One region of the Thiopseudomonas acetoxidans genome, then DNA from elsewhere that is predicted to be linked to it. Evidence: predicted binding sites of a transcription regulator. Region 1 holds the regulator's gene; each other region holds the start of a gene.
The links. The regulator FliA, encoded in region 1, starts transcription of late flagellar genes. The targets are predictions, from matches to a motif close to CTAAAGTTTNNNNNNNNNNNGCCGNTAA.
Positions count from the first base shown of each region.

Region 2: a site for FliA is predicted at 1,430-1,457, ahead of motA (flagellar motor stator protein MotA). Genes of this name have one in related genera too.
Region 3: a site for FliA is predicted at 1,626-1,653, ahead of QEZ41_RS06780 (methyl-accepting chemotaxis protein). Genes of this name have one in related genera too.
Region 4: a site for FliA is predicted at 2,123-2,150, ahead of QEZ41_RS11270 (flagellin). Genes of this name have one in related genera too.

Region 1 is NZ_JAUCDY010000003.1:231,159-235,567, reverse strand. Features, by position in the region: gene flhF (flagellar biosynthesis GTPase FlhF) at 1-351, shown strand, start outside; gene QEZ41_RS04330 (MinD/ParA family protein) at 385-1,200, shown strand; gene QEZ41_RS04325 (RNA polymerase sigma factor FliA) at 1,221-1,952, shown strand; gene QEZ41_RS04320 (chemotaxis response regulator CheY) at 2,020-2,394, shown strand; gene QEZ41_RS04315 (protein phosphatase CheZ) at 2,414-3,199, shown strand; gene QEZ41_RS04310 (chemotaxis protein CheA) at 3,212-4,409, shown strand, end outside.
Region 2 is NZ_JAUCDY010000008.1:89,601-94,009, reverse strand. Features, by position in the region: gene motB (flagellar motor protein MotB) at 1-417, opposite strand, end outside; gene motA (flagellar motor stator protein MotA) at 433-1,284, opposite strand; gene QEZ41_RS08070 (HDOD domain-containing protein) at 1,754-3,310, shown strand; gene QEZ41_RS08065 (NAD(P)H-quinone oxidoreductase) at 3,307-4,257, opposite strand; gene QEZ41_RS08060 (carboxy terminal-processing peptidase) at 4,350-4,409, shown strand, end outside.
Region 3 is NZ_JAUCDY010000006.1:133,040-137,448, forward strand. Features, by position in the region: gene QEZ41_RS06775 (TIGR01777 family oxidoreductase) at 446-1,330, shown strand; gene QEZ41_RS06780 (methyl-accepting chemotaxis protein) at 1,751-3,373, shown strand; gene QEZ41_RS06785 (coiled-coil domain-containing protein) at 3,426-4,274, opposite strand; gene QEZ41_RS06790 (anthranilate synthase component I family protein) at 4,394-4,409, opposite strand, start outside.
Region 4 is NZ_JAUCDY010000017.1:34,770-39,178, reverse strand. Features, by position in the region: gene QEZ41_RS11280 (TDP-N-acetylfucosamine:lipid II N-acetylfucosaminyltransferase family protein) at 1-438, opposite strand, end outside; partial or broken gene QEZ41_RS11275 (sugar phosphate nucleotidyltransferase) at 465-731, opposite strand; gene QEZ41_RS11270 (flagellin) at 850-2,040, opposite strand; gene QEZ41_RS11265 (methyl-accepting chemotaxis protein) at 2,538-4,112, opposite strand.

The DNA of each region.
Region 1 (4,409 bases):
GCTCGAGGTGTTCAGGCGAAAAATTACTTGGTGTTGGCCGCAACCAGTCAAGCACAAGTGCTTAAAGCAGCGTGGCACGCTTACAAGCGCTGTGGCTTAGCAGGCTGCATTATAACGAAGTTGGATGAAGCCGTAAGTATGGGGGAGGCTCTTGGCATGGCTATTTGCCATAACCTTGCAGTAGCTTATACTACTGATGGCCCTAGGATTCCTGATGATATTCAGGCTTCGCGTAGCCATCAGTTAGTGAGTCGAGCTGTACGCATGCAAAACCCAGACGATCCGGGTGAGCAAGAAATGGCTGCAATGTATGCAACTTCTTATCAAGCAGCGGCTAGACAAGTCGGCTAAGCGGCACTAACTGAGATACAAGGTATTAAATAAATGACAAACAAACATTCTGTTCAAGTAGTGGCGGTTACTGGCGGCAAAGGCGGGGTGGGTAAAACCAACGTTTCGGTTAATCTATCCTTAGCTCTGGCTGATCTAGGGCGTCGTGTAGTGTTGTTGGATGCGGACTTTGGTTTGGCCAACGTGGACGTTTTATTGGGTCTTAATCCACAACGTACGTTGGCTGAAGTAATGGATGGTAAGTGCGATTTGCGTGATGTTTTGCTGCCTGGACCTGGTGGAATAAGAATTGTACCCGCTTCATCAGGTACTAAAAGTATGGTTGAAATGACGCCGCTACAGCATGCGGGTCTTATCCAAGCCTTTAGCGATATCGGCGATAGCATTGATATGTTGGTGATAGATACGGCAGCTGGAATTGGTGACTCAGTTACCAGCTTCGTGCGAGCAGCACAAGAAGTGATACTGGTGGTATGTGACGAGCCAACTTCTATTACCGATGCTTACGCGCTGATTAAACTACTCAGCCGTGATCATGGCATGACCCGTTTTCGTGTTTTGGCTAACATGGCACATAGCCCGCAAGAAGGCCGCAGCATCTATGCCAAGCTGGTAAATGTTACCGAACGATTCTTAGATGATGTTACACTGCAATACTTGGGTGCAATTCCCTATGATGAGACTGTACGCAAGGCAGCGCAAAGGCAGAAAGCCGTTTACCAAGCTTTCCCGCGGTCCAAGTGCGCTCTAGCTTACAAGTCAATAGCAGAGAAAGTAGATGGTTGGCCTTTGCCTGCTACACCGCGAGGGCATTTGGAGTTTTTTGTGGACCGTTTAGTGAGCCAATAATAAGGACGGGAATAATTGCAATGACAGTAGCCAAAGGTTTGCAAATGTATGCCACAGCGCAAGCTAGGGATGAACAAACATTGCTGGTTGAACAGCATGCTCCTTTGGTTAAGCGAATTGCTTACCACATGCTGGCCAGACTCCCAGCAAGCGTTCAAGTTGATGATCTGATTCAAGCAGGAATGATAGGTTTATTAGAAGCGGCCAAAAAATACGATTCTAGTAAGGGTGCAAGTTTTGAAACATTTGTTGGAATACGTATCCGCGGAGCGATGCTAGACGAGATGCGCAAAGGTGATTGGGTGCCTCGTTCTGTACATAGAAATACACGCATGGTGAGTGAAGCCGTAAGAAAAGTTGAGTCGCGTACAGGTAAAGACGCTCAAGACAAAGAGGTTGCGGCCGAATTAGATATGAGTCTAGAAGAGTATCACGCGATCTTGGCGGATACACAGGGCAGTAGATTATTTAGCTTCGATGGTTTGCAAGAAGATGGAGCACAGCCAGATTTACAAGTAAGTCATCGGGGGCCAGGTCGAGAAATTGAACAAGAAAAATTTAAACAAGCGCTGGCTCAAGCAATAGAAGGTCTGCCGGAACGTGAGCAATTAGTGCTTTCTTTGTATTACAGCGAAGAGTTGAATTTAAAAGAAATTGGGGTGGTGCTCGGGATTAGTGAATCACGAGTGAGCCAATTACACAGCCAGTGTGCAGCACGTCTTAGAGCGCGACTAGCAGAGTGGCATAGTTGAGATAATGCAAATATGGTTTTTGTTGTGTTCAGTATAGAGCTCTTTGGAGGTTGCCTTGGATAAAAACATGAAAATCCTCATTGTTGATGACTTTTCAACAATGCGCCGGATCATCAAGAACCTCTTGCGTGACCTAGGGTTTACCAATACAGCTGAAGCAGATGATGGTGCTACAGCACTACCCATGCTCCACAGCGGGGGATTTGATTTTTTGGTCACTGACTGGAATATGCCAATCATGTCGGGACTTGATCTTTTAAAGGCCGTACGTGCCGATGATAAGCTCAAGCATCTCCCCGTGTTGATGGTTACTGCTGAGGCTAAGCGCGATCAAATCATCGAAGCGGCTCAGGCTGGGGTAAATGGCTATGTAGTTAAACCCTTTACTGCGCAAGCACTGAAAGACAAAATCGAGAAGATTTTTGAGCGAGTTAATGGTTGATACGGTTAATGGAGCAACCATGACGGTAGATAAGTGTGCGGTAACTCAATTACAACAAGCGGTTCAACAAAATGCCGATGATTTGCAAGCGAGTCTTGCCGAGCAAAACTGGGAAGAGGCGGTGCGAGTTATTGGTAAAATTAACTTGGTGCGTGATCGGGCACTTTATGATGAGGTGGCCAAGTTAACCCGCGAATTACACGGTGCCTTGCTGGATCTGCAAGTTGATCCAAGCAGTCCTCATGCGGAAGAAATGTCGCAGATTACCGATGCGAATGAACGATTGAAGTATGTCGTCAAAATGACAGAAAAAGCAGCCAATGACACTATTGACTTGGTTGAGAAGAGCGCGCCATTTGCGAACTATATTAGCTACGAAGCACAAAGTTTGACGGTTGATTGGCGACGCTTTATGCAGCGCGACATGTCGGCGGCAGAGTTTAGGGAACTAGCCAAGCGGGTAGAAACATACTTAGAGCGCGGCTTGCATGATAGCGATGAGTTATCAAGTAACTTGAATGAGATTTTATTGGCGCAGTCCTTCCAAGACCTTACTGGGCAGGTCATCAAGCGAGTTTCTACGCTAATAACAGATATGGAAGAGAGCTTGCTGAAGCTGGTTGTTATGGCAAGCACTGTTGATCGCGTTGCCGGTATTGAACATTCACCCGAAGATTTAAGAAAAGCTATAGATAAACATAAAGCTATGATTATGGGTGAAGGTCCGCAAATACGTGCCGATAATGACGATGTAGTAGCTGATCAGGTTGATGTGGATGATTTGCTATCAAGTTTGGGACTTTAGGGGGCAAAATAAATGAGCTTTGAAGCCGATGAAGAGATCCTCCAAGACTTTCTCGTAGAAGCAGGTGAAATTCTAGAGCTGTTATCAGAACAACTGGTTGAACTAGAAAGCAGCCCTGATGACATGAATCTACTGAATGCTATCTTCCGTGGATTTCATACCGTAAAGGGTGGTGCGGGTTTTTTACAGTTAACCGAATTGGTTGATTGTTGCCATATTGCCGAAAACGTCTTCGATATTTTACGTAAAGGCGAACGCACGGTAACTCCAGAACTGATGGATGTGGTTCTACAGGCTCTAGATAGCGTTATTAGCATGTTTAATGAAGTGCGTGAAGGAGTTCAATTAACCCCAGCGCCGCCAGAGCTGTTAGCTGAATTAGCTCTATTAGCTGAGCCTGAGGGTGCAGCCGTTGAGGACAGCGTGGTTGCAGCACCTGAACAAGAGTACAGCGAAGATGATGCTGACGCAGAGTTTCAGCAAATGCTCGAAGCAGCTGGTCAGGAGGCTGATACTACTGTTCAAAATAATGACATTATAACGGACGATGAATTTGAAGCTTTACTCGATGAGTTGCAGGGGCCAGCAGCTACTAAGGCAGCGTCCAGCTCAGATGAAATAACGGATGATGAATTCGAGGATTTATTAGATCAGCTACATGGCTCAGGAAAGTTTCAAGTTGAAGCACCGGTAACCTCTAAGCCAGATCAGACACAGGCTGATACACCCGCAACGGTAGCGTCCGATAATATCAGTGATGACGAATTTGAGAATTTACTTGATCAGTTGCACGGCAAAGGCAAGTTTGACGTTGCGGTAACAAACACTGAGTCGGTCGAAGTTAAAGCCGCACCGGCTGACAAAACAACTCCCAAAAAAGCAGCGCCTTTGTCTGCCAAACCTGCCAAAGAAGCCGCTGCACCTGCCAATAAAGCGCCAGTCGCTCAACGCGTTGCTGCGGCTGAAGAAACAACAGTACGTGTTGATACCGCAAGACTCGATGACATTATGAATATGGTCGGCGAGCTAGTGTTGGTGCGTAACCGTTTGGTTCGCCTGGGTGTCGAAAGTGGCGATGAAGATATGGGTAAAGCAGTGGCTAACTTGGATGTGGTCACAGGTGATCTACAAACAGCGGTCATGAAAACCCGCATGCAACCCATCAAAAAAGTATTTGGCCGTTTCCCGCGCTTGGTACGTGACATGGCGC
Region 2 (4,409 bases), on a different contig from region 1:
TTCTTCTAACTTATTTTGCAACTCAAGCAATAATAAGTTTAGCCGCTCCTGCTCTAATTGCTCCAACAGGTTAGCGCTTTCTTTATCCAAGCCTTGCGATTGCTCTGTATCAACACGCAAGCTAATTTCATCATTGATTTCCGGATTGATAGTCGAGGTTGCAGAGGGTGTTGGCGTGCCGCCCAAGTCAATCACATAGGGACTGGCGCTTTGACTGTAACCAACGGGGTCTTGGAAATAACCAGAAATAGCTTTTAATTGCTCAGGTGTCGCTGAAGATAGCAGCCACATCACCAAGAAAAAAGCCATCATCGCTATAGCAAAGTCAGCAAACGCAATTTTCCATGAGCCTCCATGGCTACCACCTGAGACCTTTTTTACACGCTTAATTATTATGGGTTGGTTACCACCGCTCACTGACTAACTCCTGTCTTAACCGCCGCGAACGGCTTGCTCAAGCTCAATAAAGTTAGGTCGGTTAGCAGGCAGTAAGACCTTGCGACCAAATTCAACCGCTAAGCTGGGCGGCAAGCCTGAGGCTGAAGCCACCAAGGTTGCTTTGATCGCTTCGTACAAATTCAGCTCTTGCTTACCATCGTAATCCAGACTCGCGGCCAATGGCCCAACAAACCCGTAGGACGCCAAAATGCCTAAAAACGTACCTACCAGAGCCGCACCGACGTGACGACCAATTTCATTTTGCTCCGCTTCACCCAGCATCGCCATGGTCACCACAATACCCAAAACAGCAGCAACGATACCAAAACCCGGCAGCCCATCAGCAACCTGGTGTACAGCATGGCCCGGATGCTCCAGCTCACTTTTAAGGCTGTCGAGTTCCATATCGAACAACCCTTCAAACTCGTGGGGCGCCATATTACCGGTCGACATAATACGCAGATAATCACAGACAAACTCAGTCATGCGCTGGTCTTTTAATATGGCTGGATATTTACTAAAAATAGCACTAGCTGCTGGATCTTCGATATCCGACTCAATCGCCATCATGCCTTCACGTCGGCTTTTGTTGAGCACTTCATACAGCATTTTCAACACATCCAAATACAGTGTTTTATTAATGCGTGTTCCAAACATTTGTAAAGATTTTTTAACAACGTGACTTACGGTTTTGTTAGGGTTTGCCTGCATGAAAGCACCAAAGGCAGCACCAAGAATAATCAGCACCTCAAAAGGTTGGATAATGGCTGCAATCTGCCCTCCGGATAAAACGTATCCTCCCAACACACTACCAAAAACAACTAAAATCCCTACAATTTTTATCATAAAAAATCACACATTCTCGTTATCAAATTGTCTCATTGGCGTAGCTACTTAAAAAGCCATTTGGGTGCTAAACTGGTCCTGTTGCAATGGTAGATTATGCCATATTAAGCAAATATATAATATCTAACTCAGCAACAATCACCACATATCGGCCAAGATAGGAATATCTTAACCTCAATCAAGAGCTTCTGAAAAACGTTACCGAGGACGCTAACACAAGGCGCAACGACCAACGGGAGTAACAGCCAAAGGCTGACCTGAAGGGCGAGCGCTAGCGAGTCAAAACGTACGAAAAAGCGCAGTTTGTTTACATAAGTAAATAAGCATTATTCGCTTCGCTCCCCCTTCGGGACGTGCTAAAGCACGTTCAATCTAAAGATTGTGAGTACGTTTTTTAACGCGGTGGTAGCTAGACAGGTAGTTATTTAAAGGCTTCTCAAAATTAAGTCGCGGATTATAGTCCTTTTAGATGCGTAACAACACACCTAAACCCACACCAAAAAAGCTAAACGAATGGTTAGCTCTTTTAGACAATACAAAGCTGCCTGTTCCAAGCGGTCACAAGCGACGTGTGGAAACTGCGCTAAGCAATCCACGCAGCAGTTTAGGTGATATCGCTCAGGTTATAAGTTCCGCCCCTTCGATTGCGCTTATTTTCTTCCGCGAAGCCAATAAGCAACACAGCTCATTTAGCAAGCCTGCCCAGCATTTAGAAGCCGCCTTGACCCGACTAGGCATGACCCAATGTAAACAGCTTTTAAGCCGGTTAGACGACACACCCGAAGCAGAGATACACAAGCCTCTTAGACAGCTTTGGCTTATCAGCCAGCATGCTAATGCACAGGCCAATGCGCTCTTTGCCACCAAACTGGCTAGGATCTGGCAGGATATTCACTGGGGCAGCCTATTATTTCTTTCCCCTTTATGGCCGTTACTCACGCGCCATCCAGAGCTGTTCAAGCTGTGGGAGCAGCGCGTATTGGGCAATAAAGAGCCACAGTATAAAGTGGAACATGAATTATTTGGTACGTCCTTAACCTTATTGTGTCAAGCTTTGGCCGAGCGCTGGTCACTACCAGAGTGGGTTATTGAGGCGCACCGCATGCTTAACCAAAAGCGCCACATAATGGTGCGCACCCTCAGAGTTGCCAAATTACACGCACAGCCTTTAAAGCAGCAGCGGTTACTGGATGAGCAGAAAGATATTTTCCTTTGGTTTAGACAGCCTGCCAACACCATTATTTTGGCTAACGGCCTAGCAATAGACGCCCATTACTCTTGGTCACATGAGCATTGTTTACGCTGGCAACGATTTACCGCCCTATTCCTTGGTTGGCCGCTAGATAAAGTGCAAAAACACACACATCTAAATGCAGTGGAGCATGCCCGCCAACTAGGCAAGACGGATTTATGGCATCCCGCGCAAGCCTTACTCTGGCCATGGACAGCACGCCGTATCTGCAGACCTAAAAATGGCTTGCTAGCTCAGGACAGTGACCCACAACACTTACTGCCACCCACCACAGAAGACCTTAAAGACTGGCAACAGCAAGCCCAAAGCATGCTACAAAGACCCAGCCCTTTCGTTAACCATGCTCAATTACTGGAAAGTATGGCAAAAATGCTGGAAACGCTTGGTTTATCACGTATAGCGATGATTGCAATATCGGCAAAAACACAACAATTACGTCCTATTTACCAGCGCGGCTTTGCGTTTGCGTTGCAGCAACCCTTAACGCAAACAGCACAAAGTCCGTTCATGCAAAAGCTGCTCAAGAAAAACACTCAGCTGTATGTGCAGGATAAAAACCTGGCCCAACTACAAACACATTTAAGCCAAGACTTTACTGCGGCTATCGACAGCAGCCACTTTGTGATGGGCACGCTATGTTTGGACTATCAGCCCATAATGCTCATTATTGCTGATGCACAAAACCGGCAACTGCACGCCAATAGCCTTAAGGTGTTTAACGCCAGTTGCCGATATTTTGAACAAGCTTTAACCATTATGCGGTGCCGCACTTAACTCAGTTGCAGCACCAGTTTACCGTTCACCTGATTACTGGCTAGGCGTTCAAACGCAGCTACCGCATCGGTAAAGTCAAACACCTCTTCAGCTTGTGGCGTCAACTTACCCGCCGCAAACAGCGGCCAAACTTGATCTTTCAACGACTGTATCAGCGCCGCCTTAAAGTCATCATCACGTGTGCGCAGCGTTGACCCTATTAGCTGCACACGCTTGCCTAATAGCTGAGCCAAATCCAGCTCCACACGGCGCCCACCCATTAAACCTATATTCACCCAACGGCCGTCCACCGCCATCATTTTTAGGTTTTGCACCGCATAGCTCGCACCCACGGGATCGAGAATAACGTTAAAGGGCGCAAAGTCTTGCAGCCCCTCAATTCCATTACCGCGTAAAACACCGCCTTTGGCTCCTAAGGACTGGCAATACTCTAAACGTTCCTGACTGCCTACACTTACCCAGCAGTCGATACCCTGCGCCTTGCACAGCTGAATAGCGGCAGAACCCACGCCACTAGCACCCGCATGAATAAGCACTTTATCGCCCGCTGTTGCTTGACCGAGTTGAAACACATTCAACCAAGCTGTGGCATACACCTCAGGCAATGCAGCTGCTTCCAGTAAAGACATGCCTTCAGGAACTGGCAAGACGTGCCGCCCATCAATACAGGCTTCCTCGGCCATGCCGCCGCCAGCGAGTAAAGCACAGACTTTATCGCCTATTTCCCACTGCGCGCCATCCCCCACTTCAATGACGGTTCCGGCACACTCCAGTCCCAGAATATCGGTCACGCCGGGGGGTGGCGGGTATAAACCCGCCACCTGTAATAAATCTGCGCGATTCACGCCAACAGCCGCAACCTTAATACGTACTTGACCTGGACCACAATCAGGCGCATCAACCTTAACGAGCTGTGGCTGACCTTGATTTGCTTGCAATGCTTGCATACTGCCTCCATAGTGTACTTATCTTGTGTTGAGGGGAACTCTACCCCATTTCCCAACACTAATTCATACCAATTTAGTCAAAGCCCAATTATATGAATCAGACCATCGCCCGCACTTTTCTTGCCTTTTTATTAAGCCTTTTCCTTATTACT
Region 3 (4,409 bases), on a different contig from region 1:
GCGCTAATTGCTGATATGAGCGCGCAGTTATACCTCGGTAACAGTAGTTGTACACAGATTAAATTGATGTTGCGTTAAGCTGCGCTAAAAAACACTAAATCATGCAATGATTTTTCATGTGGGCACAAGTTGCTGATTTAGTAGGACTTTTAGTCAGTGCCTAAAAAAGCAGCAAACCGCCCTAGAACCAATGCAGTCAAGAGGAAGCTGGTTTTGTCAGCATGATATGCACAGAGTTATCCACAGTATTTGTGGATGCATTGTGTAAGCCTATGGTGCATATGGCTTTGCATAGAATAAGCCCCTGAAAATTGTCGTTTTTGATAAGTGTTTTTGAGTTAGGTCGCAAACTCCCCAACATAAAATGCTGTTGATACTGGGGTGAAAAAAGTGCTGTCATGGACACTCAACGGCTGACAGTTCAATCAATCGGGTCGAGGTCTATATGCGTATTTTAATATCTGGCGGTACAGGTTTTATTGGTAAAGCGCTTTGCCCACTGTTAGTCAGCCAAGGACACCAGCTGATTTTGTGGACGCGGCAAACCAAACCAGTGTTGCCACAGGGTGTGACTGAGTTTGTTAATCAGTTAAGCGAGTTAGAACCTGATTCTGTGCACGCCGTGATTAATTTGGCCGGCGCAGGAATTGCCGATAAACGCTGGTCGTCCGCACGCAAACAGCTATTGATAAGTTCTAGAGTTAACACAACTGAACAGTTGGTGGAGTGGATGAAGGCGCAAGCTACTCCTCCCAAGGTTCTCGTATCGGCCTCCGCCGTGGGTTATTACGGTGAGCAGGGTGATAAAACGGTTACCGAGCAAACCCAACCAAGTGACGGCTTTACACATGAACTTTGTGCCGCTTGGGAGAAAGCCGCTTTAGCCGCCGAGGCTTTGGGCGTACGCGTTTGTTTAGTACGCACGGGTGTGGTGCTGGGTAAAGGGGGTGGCTCTTTAAGCAAAATGCTTCCGGCTTTTCAATTGGGTTTGGGCGGTCGATTGGGTAAGGGCCAGCATTGGTTCCCTTGGATCCATCTTGAAGATATGGCCAGAGTGTATGCATGGCTGGTAGACACTGAGCGAGCGCGTGGCGTATTTAATGCCAGTGCCCCCAATCCTGTAACTAATGCCGATTTCACGCAATCCTTAGGCGCTGCATTACGCCGACCCACTCTGCTCCCTATGCCGGAAAAGGTGTTGAGGTTATTGTTTGGTGAGCTGGCTGAACTGCTGCTGGTTAGCGATAAAATGCTGCCACAGCGTTTATTAGATGAAGGCTTCAAATTTAACTACCCTGAGCTTGAGGGCGCTTTAGCGCAGATTTATTAAAGTGCGTTTGCAGCTCTAATTCAGTACTGAAAATCAGAATCTTAGATTTTTATTTGTAAGTTTCGAAAAGTCCTTACTACTTTTAGTGGGTGGTGTTTGCTTACTCAGTGCTTTTGCGTATAAAAAATAGGTGATAAAGTGTGTCGGTTGTCACAGTACAGGCTTGGTTGAAGCTGTATGTGTGGCATGCGTCTTGCAAGTTATTCATGTGCGCGATGCTGGATGCCAATTTTATGGCATGTGCGAGTAATTATTGTTATAAAAATAAAGCAATAATTTAATTAACGGCTATTTGCTCAAGGTTTTAACGGGTAAGCCGAATACACTTACAGTCGACACGATTTTCAAAACTAAAAGCTCCTGTAAAGGAACCTGCAACTTTTAGGTTATAAAAAAGAGAAGTACCTTGAGGGTTAAAGCATGAGCCAAGTGCCAAAAACAAAACACATGTCAGTGCAGACCAAAATAAACATTGCAATGCTGTCGGTTTTTTTTGTGATGATGTCGGCTTCTTTGCTTTTTTCTGCGAGCAATGAAAAACAGCTAGTGCTCGAAGTTGTTGAGCAACAAACCAAAGACGCTGCAGATACGTACTTTGACAGCATTAACACCATGATGTTGACGGGTACTATGGCTCAGCGCGAAGTGTTACGCAGCAAGATTCTTGAGCGTCCTGGGGTAGTTGAGGCGCGGATTATTCGCAATGATGCGATTAACTCAATGTATGGTCCGGGCTATGACTATCAGGTTGCTCTAGATGAATTGGATGAGCGCGCGCTTAATGGCGATCCTGTGGTACATATTGATGACAGGCAAGGCTCGCGCATTTTAACGGTGATTAATCCTATATTGGCCGAAACAGATTATCGCGGCACTAATTGTTTGATGTGTCACATGGTGCCCGAAAATATGGTGGTAGGTGCGGTACGAATAAGCTATTCACTGGAAGCACTTGATGAGCAGGTGATGCAAAATATCCTGATGAGCGCTGCCATTCAGTTATTGCTGTTAATTGTTGGGCTGATTGTTATCATTTATATTGTTCGTCGAGTGGTTATTGTGCGTATTAACGCGATGCGCCAAACCATGGAAGAAATGACGCACGCTGACGATCTAAGCCGCACCGTAGAGGTACATGCCAAAGACGAAGTGGGCGCTATGGGTGAGACCTTTAACCGCATGATCGGTAAGTTCCGCCATAGTCTCAATGCTGTGTCGAGTGTTACGCAACGTTTGAGTCAAGTATCGGATCAGGTGGCTTCCGTTGCTGACGATACCCTTAAGGCTGTTGTAGCGCAGCGTACTGAAACTGACATGGTGGCTTCGGCCATGAATGAGATGAGCGCCACAGTGCAGCAGGTGGCGCAAAATGCAACACAGACTTCGCAGGCTTCACAGGGTGCAGACCAAGAAGCGAGCAACGGTGTGCTCGTTGCGCAAGAGGCGATAGAAGGTATACGTACGCTTATTAATGAGATCGAGAGCGCCGCACAGGTGGTTGCTCAGGTGGAAGGCGATACCGCCAATATTGCCAAGGTGTTAAGTGAAATCAAGGGTATTGCCGAACAAACCAACTTGTTGGCTTTGAATGCGGCCATCGAGGCAGCACGAGCGGGTGAGCAGGGTCGTGGTTTTGCTGTAGTAGCCGATGAGGTGCGTACTTTGGCGTCACGTACCCAGCATTCCACTGAAGAAATTCAAAACATGATTGAGCAGTTACAAAAAGGAGTTTCTAATGCAGTGACTGCTATGGGTGGCGCCCAAGACCGCGCTGGCTATGGTACGGAGCGCGTGGAGCGTGCCGCACAAAGCTTGCATGTCATTGCTGCAGAGGTGGCAACCATCAGCGATATGAACATGCAAATCGCGACTGCAGCTGAGGAGCAGTCTTCAGTGGCTGATGAAATCAACCGTAATGTAACTACGATCAGCCAGATTGCGGACGAGACTTCAGCAGGGGCGACTAAAACATCGCAGAACAGCGAAGAGTTGGTGCGCCTAGCCGCCGAGTTAAACCATTTGGTTGGACAATTTAAACTCTAACCCACAAGTCACCTTTTAAGCCCTGCCATTGGTAACAATAGCAGGGCTTTTTTTATGGCTTTATGGCTTCATTTAAAGCGTTGATACTGCGTGTTATTTGCGCTCGATAGGCTTGAAATTCTTGTGCGAGCCCAACCTGTTCAGCGTGAATCTTATCCAGTTCTTGTTGCAGCTTTTGTAAGGCCAACTGATTGCTATGGTACTGCTTGAGTTGTTCATTGAGCTGTTCAGAGTGCTGGGCTAAGGCTTCAAGCTCAGCATGGATTAGGGTTAACTGTTGATTATGGGTTTGGTTAACCTCCAACTGCTGGGATTGCTGTTGCTGAAAAACTTCTAGCTGCTTAAAGCCGAGCTTAACTTCGCTACCCAGCTGTTGCTGAGCGGCATCGACGGCCAGCAAGCCTTCTTTTACTGCGTTGGCATGTTGTGTTAAGCGTTGCTTCAGCTGCTCCTGTTGCTTGGAGAGCGAACGCACCTGCTCAGTGTTTTTGCCTGTTTGTGTGTTGATAGCCTCAAGTTGCTGCTGCAGTGTTGTGAGTGTGCGGCTCAATGTTGCGATTTTTGATTGAGCGCTGCTCTGACTGGTATTGAGCTGTCCAGAGATGCTTTGAATATGTTTGGCAGCATCACCGCTAATTTCAGCAAAGTTGTCTTGTGTGGCGATCAGCTGCTGTTCCAGAAGCTGCATGCGCTGATAATTGTTGTAGGCTAGAGCTCCTGTGCCTGCGGCAATGCTTGCTATGGCGAACCAAATAGCCAATTGGCGCGGTTTTTTGCTAGGTTGATTAAACAGCCGAGAGGTTTCGCCGAGTAAAGGTTCAAGTTGAATGCTGTCGTCAGACTGTGCGGTAAGACTGGGTAGCTCATCATTAGGAGCGGGAGTGTTTTTGTTAGCTGGCATGCAGAGATCTTTTAACCTTTTCGTTAGCGGCAAAGTCTGTGTTATAGCGTAAAACTGCGCATAAGTGAATTTGCCTGTATTGGTCAGCAATCCTGGCTAGAGGTTTTAATCTGTAGCGCTCAGCGTACCAAGTGT
Region 4 (4,409 bases), on a different contig from region 1:
AAAAGGCAAAAGCTTTTCAAGAGCTTTAAGGTGGTTATTGCTTGGATCAGCAGAGTTACCTACCAAAATATTTTTGGTTTCACCTTGCTTGGCTGGGACTTCATACGACTTATACACATAAAGATCGCCGCCCCATATAGCCCAATAGCATTTTCTCAAAAGCCAAGGGGTGAAGAAGAGAACAAAGATAAGCTTTATATCAAATAAACCATGCAGTATTAATTTATCTGACCTGTGCATTTTGAGTAGCGCAACGAAATAAAATTTCAGTCTTTCTATTATTTTACGCTCATAAACTTTTACATTTTGGTCGTGAGGGATGTTACCCATACCTAAATGTAATAAAAACACATGCTGATTAAAATCAAAACTTTTTTTAATCAGTTCAATAAATGGTGGCAGCAATTTGTCATAAATTCCGACATGAAGAATCTTCATTTTCTTTCAACCAAATCCAACAAATACTACCCATAACTATTTTTGCTTAAGGCTTGCCCTTGTTCTCGTAGCTGTTCTTTGCTTAGCCAGCCGTTGTTATAGGCGATTTCTTCCAGGCAGGCAATTTTGTAGCCTTGGCACTTCTCAATTGTTTCGACAAAGAGGCTGGCTTCAAGCAGGCTTTCGTGGGTTCCGCTATCAAGCCAGGCAAAACCGCGACCCAGTAACTCTACATGCAAATTGCCGCGTTGCAAATAAGCCTGGTTGATGCTGGTGGTTTCCAGTTCGCCGCGGCGGATGGTTTTAGCTAATTGGCCAGTTCAACATGTTAACTTTCATATAAAAAAGGCCCACAACTTGTGCGGGCCTTTTTTGATTCCCGCCCCTTGCGGGGCGGTCTGGGTTTGCGGTTTAGCGCAGCAGACTGAGGACTGCTTGTGGCAGTTGGTTGGCCTGAGCCAGAATCGCGGTACCGGCTTGCTGCAGAATCTGCTGCTTACTTAGGTTGGCAGTTTCTGAGGCGAAGTCAGTGTCTTTGATGCGACCACGAGCACCCGAGACGTTTTCTGCGATATTTTGCAGGTTGGATATGGTGTTTTCAAAGCGATTTTGTACTGCACCGAGATCTGCACGCTGGGCATCGATGCTTTGAATTGCCTGATCAATCGTTAGGATGGCCTTCTGCGCACCTGTAACAGTTTCAAGTGACAAATCTTTAATAGCTGCATCTTTTACAACACCTACATTTCCACTACTCACTACAGCCTTATTGATAGCACCACTGGCTGCTACAGCTCCAGAAGTTATGTAGCTTATGGATTCAATATCACCCGCTGCTGCACCTATTGTATCTTTCGATAGAACATCAAAGCCACCAGCTGCGTTTTCATGCACCCCAATACCGATGTTAGCATCGTTGATAGTTGTTGCTATTAACTGATTTAGCTCTTCTTTTGACTCACCACCATTAATAGCTACTGAAATCACCTGAGCTTCGGTTGTACCTGATGTTTTTACCGCTAAGTTTAGAAACTTGTCAGTACTAGCTGCACCCGAAGCTGCACCGCTTAGTGTTCCTGAACTGTAAGTGGATTTTAGCGAACTAGTACTCATCTCATCAATCTTCACGCTGATGCTTTCGTTAGCCGCCGAACCCACTTGGAACGTCGTGGTACCAAAACCACCATCCAGTAGCTTTTTACCACCAAAGCTGGTGGTGTTGGCAATACGATCTAGCTCTTTTTTCAGCTCGTTCACTTCACCATTAAGCGCTTTACGCTCATCGGCACTGTTAGAGCCGTTAGCTGATTGCAGCGCCAAGTCACGCATACGCTGCAAAATACTGGTGGACTGCTCCAGCGCACCCTCAGCGGTTTGCGCCATGGAGATACCGTCGTTAGAGTTTTTAACGGCTACGTTTAGGCCATTAATCTGGCTGGTCAAGCGGTTAGCAATTTGCAAGCCCGCGGCATCGTCCTTAGCGCTGTTAATACGCGAACCCGTAGAAAGACGCTGCAAAGAGACAGACAACTGATTGGTAGATGCGTTTAGGTTACGCTGAGTGTTTAACGCGGAAACGTTAGTATTAACGGATAGTGCCATGATGTTGTCCTCCACTGGACGTTTTACATTAAAAAGCTTAAGTACCGTGCCTTAAGCTTGAAATCATACTTGCTTGATTAGTTTATCGGTCTGGGTTAAAAAAACTTTAATATTTTTTTTACAGATAAAACAAAGTTCTTTTTTCTGCTTTGTGTTGCATGTATTTGCCGCCCTAACCAAGCCGAACACTAGCTTTAGGTGTTAGCCCTCAAGCATCCAGTTAGTATGAAGCTTGGCCTGCTTGTTGTTCTTCTTGATAATGGCCAACTGCCTGTGCCTGCGATTGGTATACCACAAACAATACATTCTAGTCGACGCTGATTAATTTTACACTCGGCAAACAACTTTATTTCAAGTGAAACTGGGCGCTCAACCTTGAGGGCTGTGGAAAATGCTTATCAATAAGTGTAATGCTAGAAAACTGTACAGCCAACTCAGACAATATCGCTAGAGTTTAAACGAGCCGCAGAAGCGGCACATAATAAGACTAGTCCGCCCTAGCCCCGCTCTGGGTGATAGCCAATCCTAAACCCACCCCAATGCTTGCCGTGTACATAGATAGGCACGGAGAGGTCGTGCATGTGCTCGCCGGTTTCGCGAATGTAGGTTTGCAAGAGTAATGGTTTTTGGTGATTGCCGCTGCGGCTGCCGACCTTGTCATTGAAAATACGCTTAGTGCGGTTATTTAAGTAATCGCGCTCTTTATCGCCCGTTAATGGCTGGCTGTACTGGGTGTTGTGCGTACCAATATAGCCTTCCTGAGTGGCCGAGATAGCAAATACTGCGCCCGGGTGCTTTTGCAAAACAGGCTCTTGGATTTCCGGTAATACCGAATCGGTATAGCTGTCGAAGCTTGTGCGGTACTTCTGTGGGTGCGTATTAGGAATAGGCTGATAATTACGGTCAAAAAGCGCGCCTTGGGTGATCACACCCTTGTCTATATCTTGCTCAAATCTTTTACCTATGGCTTCTGCTGCATCACGTGCTAGCTGATACACATCTTGGTGGTACTGCGACAGGCTAATTTCTGATAAACGCTCGCTAATACGTTCAGTTTGCTCTTCTAACGACAAGGCAGCTTGGCTCAGCTGCTCCGTTTGCACGTCGCTGACTGATAAATCCTGACGCATAGTGGCCACCGAGCCAAATAACTCATCCAAACGCAAACGGTTATTTTGTGTGCCGCCAGCAATTTCTGACATCTGCGCCTCAACGTTAGTCGCTAATCGCGTAATAGTATCCAGCTGCTCGCCCGCTGTTTCGACCAAGCCGACGCTATCATTTAGCTCAGCCATCAATCGTTGTAATTGCTCTGCTACCTGAGTCGTGTGGCGTTGAATGTCGGTCACCATGGTGTCCACTTCTTCAGTGGCTGCTGCAGTGCGACCGGCTAAACTGCGTACTTCATCAGCCACTACAGCAAAGCCGCGACCGTACTCTCCCGCACGCGCGGCTTCAATCGCCGCATTCAGTGCTAACAGGTTGGTTTGACTGGCAATTTCTTGAATCACCGAGGTGACTTGTTGAATTTCCTTACTGCGTTGACTCAGGCTATCAACCAACGCGCTGTTTTCAATAGCCTGCTGACTCAACTGCTGCATGCCGGCAATGCTTTTATGCAATCCCGCCTGCCCCGACTCACTATGCTCACGCACTTCACTAGCAGCTTCCAAACCGCTTTCACTTAACTGCGCGGTCTGCTGTTCAGTGACAATCATCTGCTGCGCACCGGCTTCAATGCTGGCGGATGTCTGCACCAAGGATTCCAGCTTCTGCCTTAACTGTACTGCCGAGTGACTCACACCTGCGGCGGTGAGCGCATTCGTGGTGGTCGATTCAGACAACTCCTGCGCTAAACGTGTCAGCTCTGTTTCATCATTGGTTTTTTGCGCACTCTGCTCAGCCTTATCTGCTGCAGAGGTGCTAAAAAACAACAAAGCCATAATTGGCAACGCTACCAACACGCCATAAACAAAAGGCCAGTTAAGGTAACCCACCAACAACAAATAGCCTGCGCTAATTGCTGCTACGAGAAAAACACTAACTTTGCTAACAGTAACTTGATTACTCATAACAAGTCCTTACGTCTATTAAAATGATTGCCCGTGCTGCTTATCCATAAAAGAAACTCAGCTATGGTGATCTAGGTCACATAATTAACCACTCTTTTTAGCTGTTGTCATTTTTTACAGCGTCATACTTTCGATATTCCTAGCACAGCTTTTGTTTTGTCACTGACACGTGCATGTTGCTGTTTTGCAACAACAAAGCCTTCAGCATGCTTTATCGGCAAGAAAATCAAAAAAACCAACAGCAAAACACAATAACCAACAAATTCAAATACTTACATGTACGCAAAACGTTTTTAA